2 regions of the Tepidimonas sp. HKU78 genome follow, and region 2 is predicted to be linked to the other one. Evidence: predicted binding sites of a transcription regulator. Region 2 holds the regulator's gene; the other holds the start of a gene.
What was found. Region 2 encodes sigma-54, which starts transcription at its own class of promoters, with help from an activator protein. Its sites were predicted from a motif close to TGGCANGNAANCTGCTTT; they were not measured.
Positions count from the first base shown of each region.

Region 1: a site for sigma-54 is predicted at 2,356-2,373, ahead of ACPYIS_RS09875 (PQQ-dependent catabolism-associated beta-propeller protein). Genes of this name have one in related genera too.

Region 1 is NZ_CP187547.1:1,970,788-1,981,024, reverse strand. It holds gene ACPYIS_RS09885 (ABC transporter permease) at 1-146, opposite strand, end outside; gene ACPYIS_RS09880 (branched-chain amino acid ABC transporter substrate-binding protein) at 128-1,330, opposite strand; gene ACPYIS_RS09875 (PQQ-dependent catabolism-associated beta-propeller protein) at 1,327-2,316, opposite strand; gene ACPYIS_RS09870 (tripartite tricarboxylate transporter substrate binding protein) at 2,575-3,492, shown strand; gene ACPYIS_RS09865 (ATP-binding cassette domain-containing protein) at 3,489-4,271, shown strand; gene pqqE (pyrroloquinoline quinone biosynthesis protein PqqE) at 4,394-5,530, opposite strand; gene pqqD (pyrroloquinoline quinone biosynthesis peptide chaperone PqqD) at 5,535-5,798, opposite strand; gene pqqC (pyrroloquinoline-quinone synthase PqqC) at 5,920-6,651, opposite strand; gene pqqB (pyrroloquinoline quinone biosynthesis protein PqqB) at 6,657-7,574, opposite strand; gene pqqA (pyrroloquinoline quinone precursor peptide PqqA) at 7,790-7,864, opposite strand; gene ACPYIS_RS09835 (alpha/beta fold hydrolase) at 7,942-9,018, shown strand; gene ACPYIS_RS09830 (MBL fold metallo-hydrolase) at 9,057-10,052, shown strand; gene ACPYIS_RS09825 (sigma-54-dependent Fis family transcriptional regulator) at 10,026-10,237, opposite strand, start outside.
Region 2 is NZ_CP187547.1:710,745-720,981, forward strand. It holds gene argS (arginine--tRNA ligase) at 1-89, shown strand, start outside; gene ACPYIS_RS03515 (SPOR domain-containing protein) at 119-784, shown strand; gene ACPYIS_RS03520 (thiol:disulfide interchange protein DsbA/DsbL) at 868-1,494, shown strand; gene lptA (lipopolysaccharide transport periplasmic protein LptA) at 1,624-2,193, shown strand; gene lptB (LPS export ABC transporter ATP-binding protein) at 2,190-2,951, shown strand; gene rpoN (RNA polymerase factor sigma-54) at 2,958-4,511, shown strand; gene ACPYIS_RS03540 (THUMP domain-containing class I SAM-dependent RNA methyltransferase) at 4,514-5,731, shown strand; gene cobA (uroporphyrinogen-III C-methyltransferase) at 5,912-6,706, opposite strand; gene ybiB (DNA-binding protein YbiB) at 6,684-7,640, opposite strand; gene ACPYIS_RS03555 (molybdopterin-dependent oxidoreductase) at 7,684-10,237, opposite strand, start outside.

The DNA.
Region 1 (10,237 bases), 1.3 Mb from region 2:
AGCGGCCGCACCAGAGCAGAGCCAAGACGTGAGGGCTGACGCACAAAGCGCGCGATCTCGCGACCCACCACCGCGCGCAGCGCGCGCAGCAGGTGCGGCAGCAGGGCGGGAGTCGGGTCAGCGGTGTTCAGGGTCGCTGCTTGCATGCGCTCTCCGCCTCATCCACCCCAAGGGTGTCCAGGACATCTTTCGGGTGCAGCACGCCATCGAGTGGCGCCACGCCGATCACGCCATCCACATGGCTCAGAAAAATCGGCTGGCGCAGTTGGCCGTCCCAAGTGCGAAAACTCAGGCGCGGCCCCTTGAAGCCGTCCAACCCCAGCGAACCACCGCGCAGAGCCTTGAGCTGCTGAGCTACAGGCGCCTTAGGCAGTTCCAACAATACGGTCGCCACCGCGCGGCCAGCGATCCAAGCAGCCCAGTCGTGACCGGTCATCGGGCGCTGAGCGGACTTGGCGAAACGGCGTGAGAGCTGCGGGCCACCGTTACGCTCCCACTGGGGGTGCCAAGGCACGGCTACCAGTCCAGCAGCCCCAACCACCGGGCGCGGCAGCTGCGTAGCATAGGGAACGGTACGGGCGAACTCGCCATCGCTGTCGAGCACAACGACCACCTCGTACTCGAGGTCGGCGCCAGTGAGTAAGCGCACATTGCCCAAATCGCGCTCGCGCGGGTCGCCGGTCGGCTTGAACGATTTGAGCGAAACGGTGCGGATGCCATAGCGCTTGGCCGCTCGGTTGAAGGCGTCAAGCTGCAGCGCGTCGCCCGACAGCGGGCCCCGCAACACCAGCGCCTTGCGCCAGTTATGGGCAGCTAAATACTGCGCCAGCGCGTCGCTGAGCATGGCACGGCTCGGATAGGTATGCAGAAGGTAAGGTGCGCAGTGCGGGCCGCGCAGCGCGTCGTCGTCGGCTGCCACATTGAACACGATGGCCCCGCCCAGCACAGTTGGGACCGCCTGCACCAGCGCGCGCATCTCGGCAGCGGGCAGGTCGGCCACAATGTACTGCACCTTGGCTGCTTTGAGATCAGCCAGCGCCTTGCTCAGCGCGGCGCTGCTCGGCAGTACGATGTCTTTCACTTCTAGAGCGATACCAGCGGCGTCCAGCTCGAAAGCCGAGTCCTCTGCCGCCAGCCGTACACCGTCGATGGCGCGTCCCGTGGGGTGACCCGGATACGCCTTTTCTATGCGGCGCGGCGCGTGTCGCGGGTCCCCCTCGAGTGAGATCACGGCAAGCGTGACCTTGGTGACCGCCAACGCTGGCAGCACCGCCGCAAGCGCCAATATGCCCAAAAGGGCGCGCAGAGCTGCGGTCAGCCAACGTGTCATTTGGCGACAAGGACTGAGTGCGGCACCCGGCCAGCGGGCACAGTCTTGACGGCCTTTGCCGACGCCACGTTGATTAGCGTCATGTCATCTGAGAGACCATTGACCACGAACAGCGTCTTGCCGTCCGGCGAGAAATCGAGACCCCATGGCCGCTTGCCTACCAGCACCAGATTCTTCACCGCCTTGGTGGCCACGTCCACTTCGGCCACGTGGTTGGCGCGGCCCAGGCCAACCCACACGCGCTTGCCGTCGGGACTGACTGCCATGCCAACGGGTGTGATGTCTGCAGCACGCATGCCCTTGACCTCAAACTTGATCTTCTGCTTTTCAGTATGGGTCGTGATGTCGACCACGCTCACCGAAGCGTCCAGCTCGTTGGTGACCCACAGCTCGCTGATATCAGCCAACAGGACAAAGCGGCGCGGGCGCTTGCCGACCTTGATGTTCTTCGTCACCTTCTTCGTGCCCAAGTCGATCACGTGGACCATATTGGCTACCTCAGAGGTCACGTAGGCCGTCTTGCCATCGGGGGCGATCAGCACGCCCTCGGGCTCGCCGCCGGTTTTTACCTCGAACAACGCTTTCTTGCTGGCGATATCGTACGCGCCTAACGCACCGTTGTCCTCAAGCGAGACATATGCGGTCTTGCCATCGGGACTCAGTCCGAACATTTCCGGGCTCTCGCCCAGCGGCACGGTGCCGGCCAGTCTGCCACCGGTCACGTCCACCACGCCCATGGCGTTGCTATCGCCGCAGATCACGTAGATCTGCGAACCGTCGGTGCTGAACTTCATGTCACGCGGGCGCCTGCACACATCGATCGCACCCTGCCGCTCGCCTGCCGTATTGAACACATAGAGCTTGTTGTCCTTCTCGCTGGACACATAGACCTTGCTCTGCGCCCGCACGGGGCCTGCGGTCACTGCGGCAGCGACACACAGTGCTAGAAAAAGCGGACGAAGAGATCGTGCGGTGCAAAGGGCCATACGAAGCGTCTCCTAGAATGGTTGGCGGATCGTTTCTATTCAGCAATTTCGGTGCCAGTCCGCTGCAGGAATGGATATTGCGTATGACAACCAATAAAACACTCTGGTGCATGCAAAACGACCGGGTAAACCCTGAGACAACACGCTACCGTCATGGCCCGACAAAACACCACAGCCTGTTACTGCTCAATTGCGCAACACTCGAGTGTTACACGTCGACACTGGCTGAAGTGGAGTCTAGCCTTGGCTGCCACACCGATGGCCAATGCCCGGCTATCTTTTCCTGGTAAGCCAGTACAGGTGATCGTGCCCTGGCCAGCCGGCGGGCAGACCGACCTGACCATGCGCATCTTGGCCGAGGAGGCCGCGCCTTTACTGGGACAGCCGGTGGTCATCGTCAACAAGCCTGGCGCCGCGGGCACACTGGTGGTGCCCCTGCTCAAGGCCGCGGAACCCGACGGCCACACCATTGGCCAAGTGCCCATCACGGTCTACCGACACGCGCTGATGCATCATGTGGCCTGGGACCCGGTGAAGGACCTTGCACCGATAGCCCAGGTCTCAAGCGTGCACTTCGGCCTGCTGGTACCATCCAACAGCCCGTTCCGCTCTGTGGCTGACCTGATCGGCTGGGCTGTCCAGCACCCGGGCGAACTCATCCTGGGCTCCACTGGCATCGGCACCACGTCCCACCTGGCGATGGAAGAGATCCTAACCCAGCACAACGTGAAATACGTGCACGTTCCCTACAAAGGCACGGCCGATCAGATGCTCGCCATCGCCACCGGACAGATCATGGGTGGGGTCAACTCTTCGGGTTTTGCGCCTTGGGTGGAAAAGGGACAAGTGCGCTTGTTGGCAATATTCAGTGCCGCCCGCAACCCACGCTGGCCCGACGCGCCGACGATGCGCGAGCTGGGCTATCCGCAGGCGGTTTATACGTCCCCATGGGGACTCGCCGCACCGGCCGGCACGCCACCGTCGGTGATCCAGATACTACACGGTGTCTTTTATAAGGCCATGTTCAGTACCCGTCACATCGAAGCCCTGGCCCGCTTCGATCAGTCGCTGGATTACCTCAACACCCACGACTACCGCATGGCTGTGCTGGCCACCATTGAGCGCGAAAAAAAATTGCTCGCCCGTATGAACCTGCTGGCCGCTCCCGCCTCATGACCGCTCTCAGCTGTGACACGGTACTGCGCGCCGATAACCTGTACAAAGCCTACGACGGCAAACCCGCGCTCCAAAGCGTCAGCCTGCAACTGAGGGCCGGCGAACTGTTGGCCTTGCTGGGTCCAAATGGCGCAGGCAAATCGACCCTGCTGCAATTGCTCACTGGCTTGTTTACACCCGACCAGGGGACGATATGGGTGTTAGGCCACGATATTCGCCAGCACCCGGCGCGCGCGTTGGCGGGCTTAGGCGTGGTGTTTCAGCAGTGCGCGCTCGACCTCGACCTGACGGTGATGGCCAACCTGCTGTTTCACACAGACCTGCACGGTATGCCGCGTTCGGTGGCGCGCGAACGCATTTCGGCGCAGCTGTCAGCCATCGGCCTGCAGGATCAGGCCCGTGCGGTCGTGCGCAGCCTCTCCGGTGGCACGCGGCGCAAAGTGGAGCTGGCGCGCGCCCTGCTCCACCGCCCGCGCGTACTCCTGATGGACGAAGCCACCGTGGGACTGGACCCAGCCTCGCGTCAGCAGTTGCTGGGCACCGTTCAGCGTCTGTGCCGCGAGCAGGGCGTGGCCGTTTTATGGGCCACGCACCTGATCGAGGAAGTCAGGTGCGCCGACCGCCTGCTGCTGCTGCACCGAGGCACGGTGCGCTTTGACGGCGAGGTCACGGCCTTTACCGCGATGGCCGACGGGCCAGACTTCCAGACCGAGGCGCTAAAGGCGCTACAGCGACTCGAGGCCATGAAGCCGGCCGGCAAAGCGAACTCGCTCGGATAAGTCAAACCGGTTGATCATGCAGTGGGCGGCAGCGTAAGGAATCTAGGGGCAGCCGCTCGATTGCTCCGAGACAGCTTTCAACGCAAACGTGCCCACACCGCTCAGGCCTTGAATGAGGTTGCTCACGGCAGCGGGTGCAAGGCGCGTGAAGCGGCGTCGCTACGGAATACGATCGGGGTGTTCCGGCGCATGGGCGCGTCGCGGACAACGGCCACCACCTTTTCATGGTGAGCCGACTTGCTGCACACCGGGTCGGTTTCGGTCGCATCGCCAGTCAGCAAGAAGGCCTGGCAGCGGCAACCGCCGAAGTCCCTGTGGCGGTCATCGCAGTTGCGGCAGATCGGCTTCATCCAAGCGTCGCCACGGAAAGCATTGAAAGCATCGCTGCGATACCAGATGTCGGCGAGTGGCATATCCCTCACGTTTGGCAGATGAAGGCCCGGAAGATCGCGCGCGTTGTGGCAGGGCATAGCCAGCCCGTCAGGCGCAATCGAAAGAAACACCGCGCCCCAGCCGTTCATACAGGCCTTAGGGCGCTCTTCGAAATAGTCAGGCACAACGAAAAGCACACGGGTCTTGTGGCCTTCCGTCCTCTCGTTCTGCTCGGCGCGAAAGGCATTCACTTCGGCTTCGGCTTGCGCAAGTTCCTCACGCGTTGGCATGAGGTGGTAACGGTTGACCCAGGCCCATCCGTAGTATTGGGCGTTGGCCAGTTCAAGATACTCGGCTTCGAGCGCCACCGCCATGTCGATGATCTTTCGCACATGCGGCAGGTTGTGCCGGTGCAATACACAGTTCATCACCATGGGCCAGTCATGCGCCTTGATGAGTTTGGCGACGCGCTGCTTGAGATCGAAGGTTCTCGTGTGGCTGAGAAAGTCGTTCAGCTCCCTGGTGGAGTCCTGGAATGAAAGTTGAATATGATCCAGTCCCGCATCCTTGAGCCGCTGCGCTCGCGTTGGCGTAAGGCCCACCCCCGAGGTGATCAGGTTGGTGTAGTAGCCCAGGCGGTGCGCCTCTTGCACCAATTCCTCCAAGTCGTCGCGCAACAGCGGCTCACCCCCTGAAAAACCTAGCTGCGCGGCGCCAAGTTTGCGCGCCTGTGTGATCACGTCCACCCACTGAGCTGTCGATAGCTCGTCAGTGATCAACGCATGGCGCGTGGGGTTGTAACAGAACACGCAGTGCAGCGGACACTGGTAGGTCAACTCCGCCAGCAGCCACAGCGGCGGACCGGCCGGGGTCGGGTTTGCACTCAAGAGATCACTCGATCCAACCACGGCGTTTGCCCTCCTCCAGCAGGTTACGGACGTCCGCTTCAATGCCCTGTACGTGAAACGCGGCCTCCAGCTCAGCCACGATCGCGTCGATGGATTGCTCGCCGTTGCAGCGCTTTAGGATTTCAGCTGCACTCCGATTGAGCTGCACCATACCTTCCGGGTAGAGCAGCACCCAGCGCGACTGCGCCTCTTCATACTGCAGCCGGAAACGGCGGGATAGCTTGGGTTGTAAGGGAAGAGAGCTCATGTCGACAGCAGCGGTGGATCAGAGAGACCGTCCTTCGGGGCGCACCGTGGCACTTGCTTTGCCCAGCCGCAGGCGCTCCTCCGCGCAGCAGAGAAGCGAAGCGACGCAGGGCGGGCACGTGTCACTGACACGCTTTCTCGATGGCGTCGAGCATGGTCCAAAGAATGTCCAGCTTGAATTGCAGAATATCCAGCGCGCGGTGCTGCTGCGCCCGGGTCCGGAAATGGTCCAGCGTCACACGCAGGCTGTGTTCTACGTCGCGGCTGGCCAATGGGATGCGGCTGCGGAAGTAGGCCAGGCCGTCAGCATCGATCCAGGGGTAGTGTGCAGGCCAGCTAGCCAGACGATCCTTGTGAATCTGCGGCGCGAACATCTCGGTCAGCGAGGCGCACACCGCTTCCTGCCAGGGGGCGGTGGCGGCGAAGTGCACGTAGGCATCGCAGGCAAAGCGCACCGCAGGCACCACATGCTGCAGGGACCACAGTTCTTCACGCGGGATACCCACAGCCTCACCCAGGCGGGTCCAAGCCTCGATGCCGCCGGCCGCTGGACCCTGGTAATCGCCATAGCCGTCGTGGTCGAGTATGCGATTGATCCATAGGCGTCGGTGCTCGCGGTCGGGCATGTTGGCCAGGATGGCGGCGTCCTTGCGCGGGATGCAAATTTGGTAGTAAAAGCGGTTGGCCACCCAACAGCGTATCTCGTCGGGCGTGCAACCGCCCGAGTTCATGCGTACATTGAACGGATGGTGGATGTGATAGGCCTTGCCCTTGGCACGCAGCTGGGCTTCAAATTCGGCGCGGTCCCAGGGCGGCAGGTGATCGTCGGTACGCAAGGGTTGAGCGATTTCCATGGGTCTCAGAATGTGATTTCCAGACCGTCGAAAGCAACTTCGATGCCGTGCTGCGTCAGAAGCGCGCGCTCGCGCGAGTCCTCCACCAGTATGGGATTGGTGTTGTTGATGTGGATGAGAATCTTGCGCACGGACGCGGGCAGGCGGTCGAGCTGTTCGATCATGCCGCCCGGTCCGCTCTGCGGCAGGTGGCCCATATCCAGCGCGGACTTCGTGGACAGGCCCAGGCGCTGCATCTCGTCGTTCGCCCAGAACGTGCCATCGACCAGCACCACCGCGCAGCTGCTCATGAGCGCAATAAGCTCCGGTGTGACTTCAGCCAAGCCGGGGGCATAGAAGGCCTTGGCGCCGGTGGCCCGGTTGGTCATCAGCAGGCCGATGTTGTCCCCTGGGCGGGGCGCGTCGCGAAAAGGCGAGTACGGTGGCGGCTTGGAATTCAGCGCCACGGCCTGCAGCTGCAGACCCGGCAGGGCCGATATGTGGACAGCGCTGCCATCGATGGGTAGTTCCTTTCGCTCGATGCCGCAGTAGTGCGAGAGGATGCCGGTGATCGGAAAGCCGCTGGAGATGTCCGAAAACACCTCCGGCGTGGCCAGAAGGGCCAGCGGCGTCTTGTGCTCGCGCAGCATCAGCAGGCCGGTCGCGTGGTCGATCTGAGCGTCCATTAGCAGCACGGCGGCGATGCCGCTGTCGCGGATCGCTCGGCCCGGCTGCAGGGACGGGGTGCGCTGGATCTGGGTTAGGATGTCGGGCGAGGCGTTGACCAGCAGCCAATTAGTGCCGTCGGCACTCAGCGCAATGGACGATTGCGTGCGTGGTGTTGCGCGCAGCGTACCACGTCGCACACCATCGCAGTTGGGGCAATTGCAATTCCACTGCGGGAAACCGCCGCCCGCCGATGAACCCAAAACCCGGATGCGCATGGACTATCGGTCAGCGGACAAGAAACAAAACGCGAGAGCGGTACCAAGCGCCGCAAGAGAAGCGAAACATGCCAAACATCGGAATCCGCACTCGACGCCGGTCTGCAGAGCCCTGTCGCAGGCGCCCCTGAGGCCGGCCCTGCCGGGCCACAGGGGACGCTTCCCCCATCTTTCCCGTCGGACTAGAAGGCAAGCCAGCGACGCAGAAAGGAGGGTTACCGGTTAGCGATGTACATGGTGATCTCAAACCCGAAGCGCAGATCAGTAAAAGCGGGAGTGGTCCATTGCATGATATGTGTCTCCAGAAGAAGGTTGGCACGGAAAGTGATTGCTGCCCGACTGCTCAACAGCATCACGAGCAGCACCAATGTATCGCAATATCTGTGCCACCTCGGATCCGCCTAGGGAAAACCCCACGCCAGTGATCTGGTCGCCACCGAGCCTCCTGCCGGTCGGGCGCTGTCACCGCATCGCTTGGCGCGGACTGGGTGCCGCAGCTGGCGAGCCGTGGCTGGTGCTGCACGGCGGCCCGGGCAGTGGAGCACAGCCCGGCCTTGTGACACCGCTGGACCTGCACTGCCAGCGCGCCATCGTGCCCGACCAACGCGGCAGCGGAGCCAGCCGCCCGCGCGGCAGCACGCGGGGCAACCACCTACAGGCTCTCGTTGCCGATCTGGAGGCCTTGCGCGTGCACCTGAGCCTAGAGCGCTGGGCCGTGCTGGCCGGATCCTGGGGCACGGTGCTGGCGCTGGCCTATGCGCAGCGGCACCCCCAGCGTGTGCAGCGCCTGGTGCTGCGTGGGGCTTTTGCCCTGCGCTGGCGCGAGATTGGTGGCTTGTTGCTGCCCACGCCGCAGACCCGACAGCGCCTGGGCAACGAGCCGTTTTGGCCCATTCAGGTGGGTACGCCACTGCCCGTGGCACTGCGTCGCCTAGCGCAGGTGCTTCAAACTGGAACACTCGGTGTTGCAGCGCTGCGCGTCACCCGTCGCTGGGCGGTGCTGGAAGCAGGGTTGGCCGAGCATGGGATGAAACGAAGCGAGCGCCTAGCGCGGCTGGATGGTGATCTCGCGCTGGCAGCGGCCATTCACCGGGAGTGGGCCGTGTTGCACCGGCGCTTGCGTAGCGCGCAGGCCCAGGCCCGGCAGCCGCGCCGCTTGCCGGCCGACCACGCCGCCCTGCGCAAATACCGCATTCAGGTCCACTACCTGCGCCACCGCGGTTTCGTGCGACCGGGGCAACTCGACCGGGCGGTGCGAGAGCTCACGCAGCAGGGTGTGCCCATCGAATGGGTGCACGGCCGCTGCGATGCCGTCTGCCCACCGGCCAACAGCCATCGTTGGGCAGCGGTAGGCGGTCGGCTTAGGCTGCCACTGGCTGGCCACCTGGGCCACGAGCCCGCGTTGGTGGCGGCGCTACGCGCCGTGGTAAGGGGCGGCGCATGAGGCGCATGGCCGCGCACTGGTGCCTACCCTGGCCGTGCGTGGCGGCCCTGCTGACGATGCTGTCGTGCACGCTGCCGTCGGCAGCCCGCGCCAACTGCAGGGATGAGCTTCCGTGGCAGGCGCTGGCGCCGGGCGTGTGGGTCTGGCCGCCCGCAGTCGATGGCGAGATCGGTCCAACCAACGCCGGCCATGTCGTGCCGACCACGGTAATCGTGCACGGCAGGCAGGCCCTGGTGATCGATCCAGGCCCCAGCCGTGCGCATGGCCTGCGCGTGCGCCGGTCGGTGGCCTGCCGTTTCGGTGCCCAAGTGCGCTGGATCATCAACACCCACGCTCATGCCGAGAACGTGCTTGGTAATGCGGCTTTTGCTGATCGCCTAGCCCGCGGGCGGCTGGAAATCCTCGCCAACGCGACCACCCGCGCGGCCATGGCGCAACGCTGTTCGGACTGCCTGGCCAGCCTCACCGCCCGGTTGGGCGAGGTGCCCATGGCGGATACGCACATCGTGCTGCCTTCACGCATCTTGGGCGAAGGGGAAGTGCTACGCCTGGGACCGTACCGTCTGAAAGTGCTGCCCACCGAGAAGGGTCATACGGATGGTGACCTGCTGTTGTGGGAGCCTCGGCTGCGCCTGCTGTGGGTTGGTGGCTTGGTGTATGGTCAGCGCTTGCCTGAACTCGCCCAGGGCAGTGTGGACGGCTGGCTGGCCGCTCTGGACCGGGTGGCTGAGCTTCGTCCGATGGTGGTGGTGGGCAAGACCGTGTCGGTGGCAACTGAGCCCGACGCGCTACCGCCAGCGCTGGTCTCCACGCGGCAATACCTTGCTGATCTGCGCGCCGCTGTGCTGGAAGCCATGGATATCGGCAAACAAGCTCATGAGGCAGACAGTCTCGCCTTGCCCGCTTATACCAGCTGGGCGGGATATGCCGAACGCCAGGGCCTCAATGCCCAGCGGGCCTGGCGCGAACTCGAGCCGATATGGATGGAACGCGGCCCCGGGCCTGTCTCAGCTCCGCAGGACGTCGGGCGGTAGCTGGTCCCGCTTGCGGTAGATGGTGTTGCGCGAGACGCCCAGTGCCTTGGCGGCCGCCGACACATTACCCTTGTGCAGGCGCAGCATCTGAGCCATGGCGGTGATGGTCACGTCCTGCAACCGCAAGCCATCTGTTTGGACGGCGGCGGTCAGATCGGTCGGCGAGACCGGCAGTGCCGTAGAGG
Region 2 (10,237 bases):
TGGCGCGGCTGGCGCTGGTGGCCGCCACGGCCCAGGTGCTGCGCAGCGGGCTGCGCGTGCTCGGCGTGAGCGCGCCGACCTCGATGTGAGCGGCGTGCGTCTTTCGGAGTGCCCATCCATGGCGACGACCCGTATCCGATCTCGTTCTCTCGCCGCAGCCCCGCAGTCTGGGGGCACGTTACTTGGCTTCGTGCTGGGGCTGCTGGTCGGCATCGGTGCGGCGCTGGCCGTGGCGGTGTACGTCACCAAAGTGCCTATCCCGCTGGTGGATCGCGGGGTGCAGCGCAAACCGATGCAGCCCGAGACCGAAGCCGAGCGGCTGCGCCATTGGAACCCGAACGCCGGGCTGTCGCGCACGGCACCCCCTGCCGCTGCCCCCGCGGCCGAGGCACCCGCGGCCGCACCCGACACCGCCGCGAGCGCGCCCGCACCTGCCGGGGAGGGCAAAGCCCCGGCAGGCGACCCCATCGCCGAGCTGATCCGCCAGCGTGCCACGCCCACCGCCCCCGCCAGCCCAGGCAGCGAGAACCAGCCCGCCGCAGCCGACCCGTTCCAGTACTACGTGCAAGTGGGCGCGTTTCGCCAGGCCGAAGAGGCCGAAGCCCAACGCGCGCGGCTGGCGCTGCAGGGGTTTAGCGCCAAGGTCAGCGAACGCGAGCAGGCCGGGCAACGCGTGTACCGCGTGCGGCTGGGGCCGTTCGACAACAAGGTCGACGCCGAGCTGATGCAAGAACGCCTGCGCGGCCAGCAGATCGAAACGGCGCTCGTGCGCGTGCAGCGCTGACCTCCGTTGGGAACCTGCGCACCCCACGCCGCATCGGAGTCGTTGGTCGTCACTTTCGTTCGTCACCCTACGGGCCACTCACCATGCACCGCCGTCAGTTTCACGCTTGCCTCGTCGGCCTAGCCGCCACCACTACCCTGCCCGCCGCGTTGGCACAGGCCAACCTGCGCGAGGGCACGGACTATCGCCGCCTGTCCAAACCGGCACCGGTGGACACCGGCCCCGGCCAGGTCGAGGTGCTCGAATTCTTCGCCTACAGCTGCATCCACTGTTACCGCTTCGAGCCGCTGATGACCGAGTGGATGCGCAAGCTGCCCAAGGAAGTCGTGGTGCGGCGCGTGCCTGTCGGGTTCAACGCGGCGTTCGAGCCCATGCAGCGGCTGTATTACACGCTGGAGGCCATGGGCCGCCTGGGCGACCTGCACGAAAAAGCCTTCAAGGCCGTGCACGAGGAGCGCGAGCGTTTCAACTCGCTCGACGCGGTCGCGGCCTGGGCCGCCAAGCAGGGGCTGGATCGTCAGACCTTTACGCAGACGTATCAGTCGTTTGGCGTCAGCGGCAAGGTCAAGCGCGCGCTGCAGCTGCAAGACGCCTACGAGGTCGACGCCACGCCGTCGCTGGGGATCGCCGGGCGCTTCCTCGTCCCCGGGCAGGCGGCGCGCACGCTGGTGGTGGCCGACGCCCTGATCGCGCGCGTGCGTCAGGCCTGACGCCACTCGCCCCCCGGGGTGGCGGCCGCGGGCAATCGTGGCACAATCGGCGCACCGCAAGGAGCAAAATCCGTGCCCGCTGCCATTCGACCCCTGCGGTTGACCGCCGCTTTGTTCACCGCCGCCGTCATGGGCCTGCCTCTATGGGCCCACGCCGAGCGCGCCGATCGCGACGCGCCGATGAACGTCGAAGCCGACGCCCTGCGCTACGACGAAGGCCGGCAGACCAGTGTGTTCACCGGACGCGTGGTCGTGACCAAAGGCACGATCCGCATCCGCGGCCAGCGGCTGGAGGTGCGGCAGGACGCGCAAGGCCACCAGTTCGGCACCGTCACCGGTGACGCAACACAGCGTGCGTTTTATCGACAAAAGCGCGACGGACTCGACGAGTACATCGAGGGCGAGGCCGAGCGCATCGACTACGATGGGCAGGCCGATCGGGTGACGTTGCGCGGCCAGGCCGAGCTGCGCCGCTACCGTGGCACGGTGCTGACCGACCGCGCGAGCGGCGCCGTCATCGTCTATGACAATCGGGCGCAGACCTTCTCGGTCGATGGCGATCGCGCGGGTGCCAGCGCAGGCGCTCGAGTGCGGGCGCTGCTCACCCCGTCCAAGGCCGACCCGGCCGCCACGCAGCCCGCGCCGGACCTGCCCCCCCCGGCGCTGGCCCCCAGCGACCGCCTGGAGCGCCGCCCGTGAGCGAATCGGCGCCAAACGCGCGCTGCCTGCGCGCGCAAGGGCTGCACAAGCGCTACGGCCGCCGCACCGTGGTGCACGATGTGTCGCTGCAGGTGCGCGGGGGCGAGGTGGTGGGATTGCTGGGCCCCAACGGGGCGGGCAAAACCACGTCGTTTTACATGATCGTCGGCCTGGTGCGTGCCGATGCCGGGCGGCTGTGGATCGACGACCAACCGGCAGAAAACTTGCCCATCCACCGGCGCGCGCGCCTGGGGTTGGGCTACCTGCCGCAGGAGGCATCGATCTTTCGCAAACTCACGGTCGAGCAAAACGTGCGCGCGGTGCTGGAGCTGCAACACGACGAAGCCGGCCGTCCCCTGGCCGAACCGGTGCTGCGCGAGCGACTCGATCGCCTGCTGCAAGAGCTGCACGTCGACCACCTACGCGATGCGCCGGCGCCCGCGCTGTCGGGCGGCGAGCGGCGCCGCGTCGAGATCGCGCGCACGCTGGCCACCAACCCGCGCTTCATCCTGCTCGATGAGCCGTTCGCGGGTGTCGATCCGATCGCCGTCATCGAGATCCAGCGCATCATCGGGTTTCTTAAGGCACGCGGCATCGGGGTGCTGATCACCGACCACAATGTGCGCGAGACGCTGGGCATCTGCGACCACGCCTACATCATCAGCGAGGGTCGGGTGCTCGCACACGGCACGCCCGCCGACATCGTGGATGACGCCGAGGTACGCCGCGTCTACCTCGGCGAGCATTTCCGCCTGTAGCGTGCCATGAAAGCGGGCCTGACGCTGCGCACCGCGCAGCACCTGAACCTGACACCGCAACTGCAGCAATCGATCCGGCTGCTGCAGCTGTCGACGCTGGAGCTGGCGCAGGAGATCGAACAGGCGCTGGCCGACAACCCTTTTCTCGAACGTGCGGAAGAAGACACCGACCCCAGCCCCGAGGCGGTGACGGACACGGCGACGTCGCCCCCCGAGATCGACGATGCAGAGCCGCCCGATACCATGGCCGTCTTCGACGGCGAGGCGGCGCTGGCGCAGACCGAGTGGGGGGCTCGACTGGACGAAGACGCCGGGGGCTGGGCGGCCGACGATGGGCCCACTGCCGACGAGTCACCGGCGGAGTGGTGTTGGGAAGGTCCCGGCGTCGAGCGCGGCGCAGACGGCGACGACGACGAGCGGCAGCTCACCCGTCAACTGGCCCATCCGCCCGAGCGGCTGGCCGACCACCTGCACCGGCAAGCCCTGGCACTGCACCTCAGCGACGACGAACGCGCCGCGCTGTTTTTTTTGATCGAGTCGCTCGACGACGACGGCTATTTGCCCGATTCGCTCGAGCAGCTGACGGACGCTTTGTGCCAGCAGTGCCAGGCCGCCGGCGAGTCGGTCGATGCCGAGCGGCGCGACGAGATCGCCTCGCTGCTGCGCCGCGCCCTCGGCTGGCTGCAGCACATGGAGCCCGCGGGCGTGGGCGCGCGCGACCTGGCCGAGTGCCTACGCTTGCAAATCGGCGAACTGCCCAACACCCCCACGGCCCGCGCGGCCGACGCGCTGTGCGGGCAGCCGCTGGAGTGGATCGCGCGCCGCGACGTGCGGCGGCTGGGCCAGGCAACCGGGCTGGACGAGGAAACCGTGCGCGCGGCGCTTGCGCTGCTGTCGCGCCTTGAACCCAAGCCCGGGCGCCGCTTCGCCGACGCCGAACGGCAAGTGATCGTCCCCGATGTGATCGTCACCGTGCGCGGCACGCAGTTCGACGTCCAACTCAACCCCGCGGTGCTTCCGCGCCTGCGCGTGACCGATATCTATGCCCAGGCCCTGCGCCAGCACCGCAGTGGCGATCTGCAACAACGGTTGCAAGAAGCGCGCTGGTTCATCAAAAACCTGCAGCAGCGCTTCGACACCATCCTGCGCGTGGCGCGCGCCATCGTCGAGCGACAGCGCAACTTTTTTCTGCACGGGGAGGTCGGCATGCGACCATTGGTGCTGCGTGACATCGCCGACGAGCTGGGCCTGCACGAATCGACCATCAGCCGCGTCACCAACGCCAAGTACATGGCCACCCCTTTCGGCACTTACGAGCTGAAATATTTTTTTGGCTCCAGCTTGGCCACGGACGCCGGCGGCAACGCCTCCAGCACCGCCGTGCGCGCCCTCATCAAACAACTCATCGCCGCCGAAGATCCCCGCCAGCCGCTCAGCGACGGCCAGATCGCCGACTTGCTGCGCGAACAGGGCATCGAGTGCGCGCGCCGCACCGTCGCCAAATACCGCGAGGCGCTGCGCATCCCCACGGCCACCCTGCGCAAGACCCGCCACGCCTGACCATGTCCACCGTCGACCTCTTTCTGCCCTGCGCGGGCGGCTGTCCCCCGTTTTTGGCCACCGAAGTGCAGCGCCTGTGCGCCGTGCCCGACCACGCCTTGACCTTGGGCCGCGCGGGTGTCGGCCTGCGCGGCGACTGGGATACCGTGCTGCGCCTGAACCTGCACAGCCGCATCGCCCAGCGCGTGCTGCTGCGCCTATGGGAGGGCCCGTACCGCAGCGAAGACGACCTCTACGGCGCGGCTGCCGAAATCGCCTGGGAAGACTGGTTCACGCCACGGCATACGATCAAGGTCGAAGTCACAGCCCAGCGCAGTCCGCTGCGCAGCCTGCACTTTGCGGGGCTGCGCATCAAGGACGCCGTCTGCGACCGCCTGCGCGCACGCCGCGGCGCGCGCCCCAGCGTCGACACGGCCCAACCCGATGTGCGCGTGTATGCCCACCTGAGCGCCGACACGTTGACGCTGTCGCTCGACACCAGCGGCGAGCCATTGTTCAAGCGCGGCTGGCGCACCGACAAGGGCGACGCGCCGCTGAAAGAGACGCTGGCGGCCGCGATGATTGCCGCCACCGGGTGGACCGGCACCGACGCCGACGGCGCGCCGGTGCCGCTGTTCGACCCCTGCTGCGGCAGCGGCACGCTGGTCATCGAGGCCGCGCAGATCGCGCTGCGGCAGGCACCGGGGCGTCAGCGGCGCTTCGCCTTCGAGCGGCTGCTGCCACACGACGCGGCGCGCTGGGCCGCGCTGCGCGAGCAGGCGCGCGCCGCCGAGCGGCGCTGGCCCACCGGCGGACCGGCCATCGCCTACGGCAGCGACGTCTCCTTCCGCATGGTCGATTTCGCCCGCCGCAATGCCGAACGTGCCGGTGTCGGCGCAGCGGTCGAGTTCCGCGGCGGCGACGCCCTGCAACGCCTGCCCCCTAGCCCGTGGCCTGGCGTGCTGTTGCTCAATCCCCCGTATGGAGAACGCATAGAAGCCGCCGGCGTGGTCGGCGGCTTGGGAGCGGACGTCTTCTACGAGCGGCTGGCCGCGCACTGGAAGACCCACTTCGGCGGCTGGACCGCCTGGGTGCTCACGCCCGACCGCGAACTGCCACGCCGGCTGCGCCTGCAGGCCAGCCGGCGCGTGCCGCTGTTCAACGGGCCGATCGAGTGCCGGTTGCTGCGCTTCGACCTGCAGCCCAGAAACCGCAAAACTGCTCAAAACGACGAGACCTGAGAGGCGCTGTCACTTTTTTGCGACTTTCCGAACACCCAGCTCGTCAGTTTGTGGTAAAGTTTCGCTTGAGCCGTTTGCGGCTCCCCGCTTTTCCTCCCTGAGCGGGTGCCTTTGTGTGTGACAGCATAAGGCTTGCAACCCCGGCCCTTTAGGTCGGGGTTCTTTTTTTGCGCAAGCGTGCTATGCCAGGGCTTGGCCTTTCTCGGATAGGCAGGATTGGGCGGTCGGCAAGCCACGCAACACGTCGCCCACAATGATCACGGCCGGGCTGCCCAGGCACTCGCGCTCGATCGCCAGGGCCAGGGCGTCGAGTGTGGTCACGACGTGGCGCTGCTGGGGCAACGAGGCGTGTTGTATCACGCCAACCGGTGTGTCGGCGGGCAAGCCCCCGGCCAACAGCTCCTCTTGTAAGCAGCGCGCCAACGCCACTCCCATGTAAATCACCAACGTCAAGCGGGCTGACACGCAGGTTTTCGCCAACGAACGCCAATCCGGCCCCGAACTGCCTGGGTGCGCATGTCCCGTGACCAACACCACACCGTGCGCATGGGCGCGATGCGTCCAGGGCACGCCAAGGCTGGTCGTCGCAGCCAAGCCCGCCGTGATGCCACTGACGACCTCGACCTGCAGCCCTGCAGCACGCAAGCGCTCCGCCTCCTCGCCGCCGCGGCCGAAGATAAACGGATCGCCTCCCTTGAGGCGAACGACGCGCTCTCCGCGGCGCGCCTCACGGATCATCAGCTGCTCGATGAAGTGCTGCGGCGTGGACGCACATCCGCCACGCTTGCCGACATAAATCTGGCGCGCTCCGGGTTGAGCGTATGCCAGCACACCCCGGCCCACCAAGTCATCGACCAACAACACCGTGGCCTGTGCGATCGCCTTGACCGCTTTGACCGTGAGCAACTCCGGGTCGCCCGGACCCGCCCCCACCAGAAAGACTGTCGGCTTCTCATGGACTGTGTGTGGCTGCATGGCCTGACTCCTCGGGTTGACAAAACGACTGCACCGCCCGTTGCAGCGCCCACACCTGCTGCCTCAGCGGATCCGGTGCGGGCATACGCCCATCGAGGACGTCTTGGATATACGCCGCCGTGGCACGCGCATCGCGGCTTGCGGGCAAAGGGGGAATACTGTCCAGCACCCCGTCTTTCGCCGGCACCGACCATGCACTGAGACGCCGCCCGGACAGAAAGACGTCCATGCGCGGTGTGCGGCGCGGGTCGGCGAAGGGCTCGCCTTCGGTGCCCCGCAGCAGCATCGCGTGGGCGGCGGTGGCCTGCAGGAACTGCGTCAGCAAGGCCCCGTACTCGGGGTGGGTGTAGTTCACGACACGCAGGCCTTCGCCCGGGTCGAGCAGCTTGGCCACGGTGTGACCGGGATTGCGCAGGCCGATGACCCAGCGCACGTCGAGCAATCGCGCCAGCGGCGGGCACAGATGCCCGGTGCGGATGTAGGCAGGCTCGCCACGGGCCCAGCGTTGCTGCAGATCGCCGGGGGTTTCGGCCGGCGCCAGGCCGAGGTGGCTGAAGATCTCGGCGGTGGTGACGCGGCCCGGGTCGTCGGGCATGCCATGCACCAGCACGGCCACACCCGCGCGCGACAGCATCAGTGCCAGCAGCGCGGTGAGGTTGGGCAGCTTGCGCGCGCCGTTGTAGGACGGCAGCACGACCAGGGGGCGGCCGGGGGCGATGGGCAGGCAGCGGTCTCGTGTGGCCTGCAAGAAGCCGGCCAGCTCCTCGACCGATTCGCCCTTGATGCGCATCGCGATGGCAAAGGCGCCGAGCTCGAGGTCGCTGACCCGGCCGTCGAGGACCTGGCACATCAGATCGTGGGCCTGCTCGCGGTTCAGCGAGCGGGCGCCTTCCTTGCCGCGGCCGATCTCCTTGATGTAGGGGGCGATGCTCATGAGGTCGTGCGTCGGGTGTCCGATCCAGGCAGGGGCCCCATTGTCACGCGGCCTGCAGGCTGGTGCGCACCAGCCGGCGCAGTTCGGGCACGCAGGAGCCGCACTGGGTGCCGCAGCGCCGTTCGGCCTGCAGACGGGCCAGGCGGTCTTCGGCGCTGCCCTGGCATTGCGCCAGGGTGGCGAGGATCTCGCCTTCCGTGACGTTCAGGCAGGTGCAGACCTGGCGGCTGCGCGGGGCCAGCGTTGCCGGCGGCTTGGCGCCGGGCGCGAGCAGGGCGCGGCCATAGGCCTGGGCGGGCCCTTCGTCTTGCAGCAGGGCGCGTACCCAGGATTCGGCGCGGGTGTCGCCGGCCAGCACGAAGGCTTCGAGCCGGGCGTCCTGGCGGCCGTCCCCGCGGGGCACCAGGCGCATCGCACGGCGCTGGCCCCGGCGGCGGTCGGCGTAGCGCAGCACCTCGGCGCCGGCCAGGCCGAGCTCCTCCTCGATGTGCGCGAGCCACTCGTCGCCGGGGGGCTCGACGGCGGCCGCCCGAAAGAGCACCCCCAGCACGCCGCGCTCGCTGGGCTCGCGCCCGAAAGGCACGCAACTGGCGTAGGCGAAGCGTGGCATCAGCTCGCGCAGGGCCGCGATGGCGCGATGGGCCTGGCCCACCGGCAGCCAGGCGGCCGCGAGCAGGGTCCACGGCAGTTCGGCCTTGAGCACCTTGACGGCCGCGTGCTTGAGTTCGGGCTGCTTGGATGTCGGGCAGAAGGCGGGGGTGGTCAGGGCATTGACGCCGGCCAGGCGCTCGCCGGTGCTGCTGGCACCGGAGAGGAACTCCTCGCCCCAGTGCATGGCCAGGAAGGCCTGGGACAGGCCCACCTGCTCGCTGCCTTGGACCGGCAGCACGATGGAGCCGCGCCGGGACGTGAGATGGACGAGGTCGCCGTCCTTCAGGCCACGCCGCGCCATGTCCTGCGGGTGCAGTTGCACGGCGGGCTCGCTCACATGACCGAACAGCCGCCCGAGCAGGCCGGTGCGGCTCATGCCGTGCCAGTGGTCGCGCAGCCGGCCGGTGGTCAGGCTGAAAGGGTAGCGGGCATCGCGCGGCTCGGCCAGGGGGGTGTAGGGCACGTCGGCAAAGCGCGCACGCCCATCGGGCGTGGGGAAACGCCCGTCCTCGTACAGCCGCGCGCGCGGGGCCTGGCCCTCGGGGCAGGGCCAGTGCTGCGGGCCCTCGTGCTCCAGCCGCGCATAGCTCAGGCCGGTGATGTCCAGGTCGCGCCCGCGGGTGGATTCGCGGTGCTCGTTCCAGATGGCTTCGGGAGTGTCGTAGGGAAAGAGCGTGGCCTGGCCGTTGCGGCGCGCGCTCCAGCGGGCTTCGAGCCGGTGTGCGAACTCGACCGCGATGCGCCAGTCGGCACGGGCCTCGCCGGGCGGCGCCACGGCGGAGCGCACGCGGCTGATGCGGCGCTCGCTGTTGGTGACGGTGCCTTCTTTTTCGCCCCAGGTGCTGGCAGGCAGCAGCAGATCCGCGTAGGCGCAGGTGGCCGTGGTGGCAAAGGCTTCCTGCACCACGACGAACTCGCAGCGCTTCAGTGCCGCACGCACGGTGGCCTGGTCGGGCAGGGACTGCGCCGGATTGGTGCAAGCGATCCACAGCGCCTTGATCTCGCCGCGGGCGGCGGCCTCGAACATTTCGACGGCTGTCTTGCCCGGCGTGGCCGGCACGTCGGCCACTCCCCACAGGCGGGCGACTTCGGCACGGTGCTGCGGGTTGGACAGGTCGCGGTGCGCCGACAGCAGATTGGCCAGGCCGCCGACCTCGCGGCCGCCCATGGCGTTGGGCTGGCCGGTGAGCGAGAAGGGCCCGGCCCCGGGGCGGCCGATCTGGCCAGTGGCCAGGTGAAGGTTGATGAGGGCGGCGTTCTTGGCGGTGCCGCTGCTGCTCTGGTTCAGGCCCTGGCAGTAGAGGGACAACGTCGCTCGCGATTGACCAAACCAGCGCGCCGCCTGCACGATCGCCTCGGCCGGCAGCCCACACAGCGTGGCCACCGCCCCCGGCGTGAACTCGGCCACGCGCTTCTTCAATGCCTCGAAGCCGTCGGTGTGGGCGGCGATGAAGGCAGGGTCGATCAGACCCTCCCAGATGAGCACATGCAACATCGCGTGAAACAGCGCCACGTCGGTGCCGGGTTGCAGCGGCAAATGCAGATCAGCGACTTCGGCCGTTTCCGTGCGGCGCGGGTCGGCGACGATCAGTTTGAGATGGGGGTTGGCGCGCTTGGCGTCCTCGATGCGCCGGAACAGGATGGGGTGGGCGTAGGCGGTGTTGGAGCCCGCGATGAAGATCACCTCGGCATGGTCGACGTCTTCGTAGCAGTTGGGCGGCGCATCGGCGCCCAGTGTGAGCTTGTAGGCCGCCACCGCACTGCTCATGCACAGACGCGAGTTGGTGTCGATGTTGTTGGTGCCGATCAGGCCCTTGGCCAGCTTGTTGAAGACGTAGTAGTCCTCGGTGAGGAGCTGCCCCGAGATGTAGAAGCCCACGGCATCGGGGCCGTGGCGATCGACGATGTCGCCAAAGCGGGTGGCCGCTTCGTCCAGCGCTGTCTCC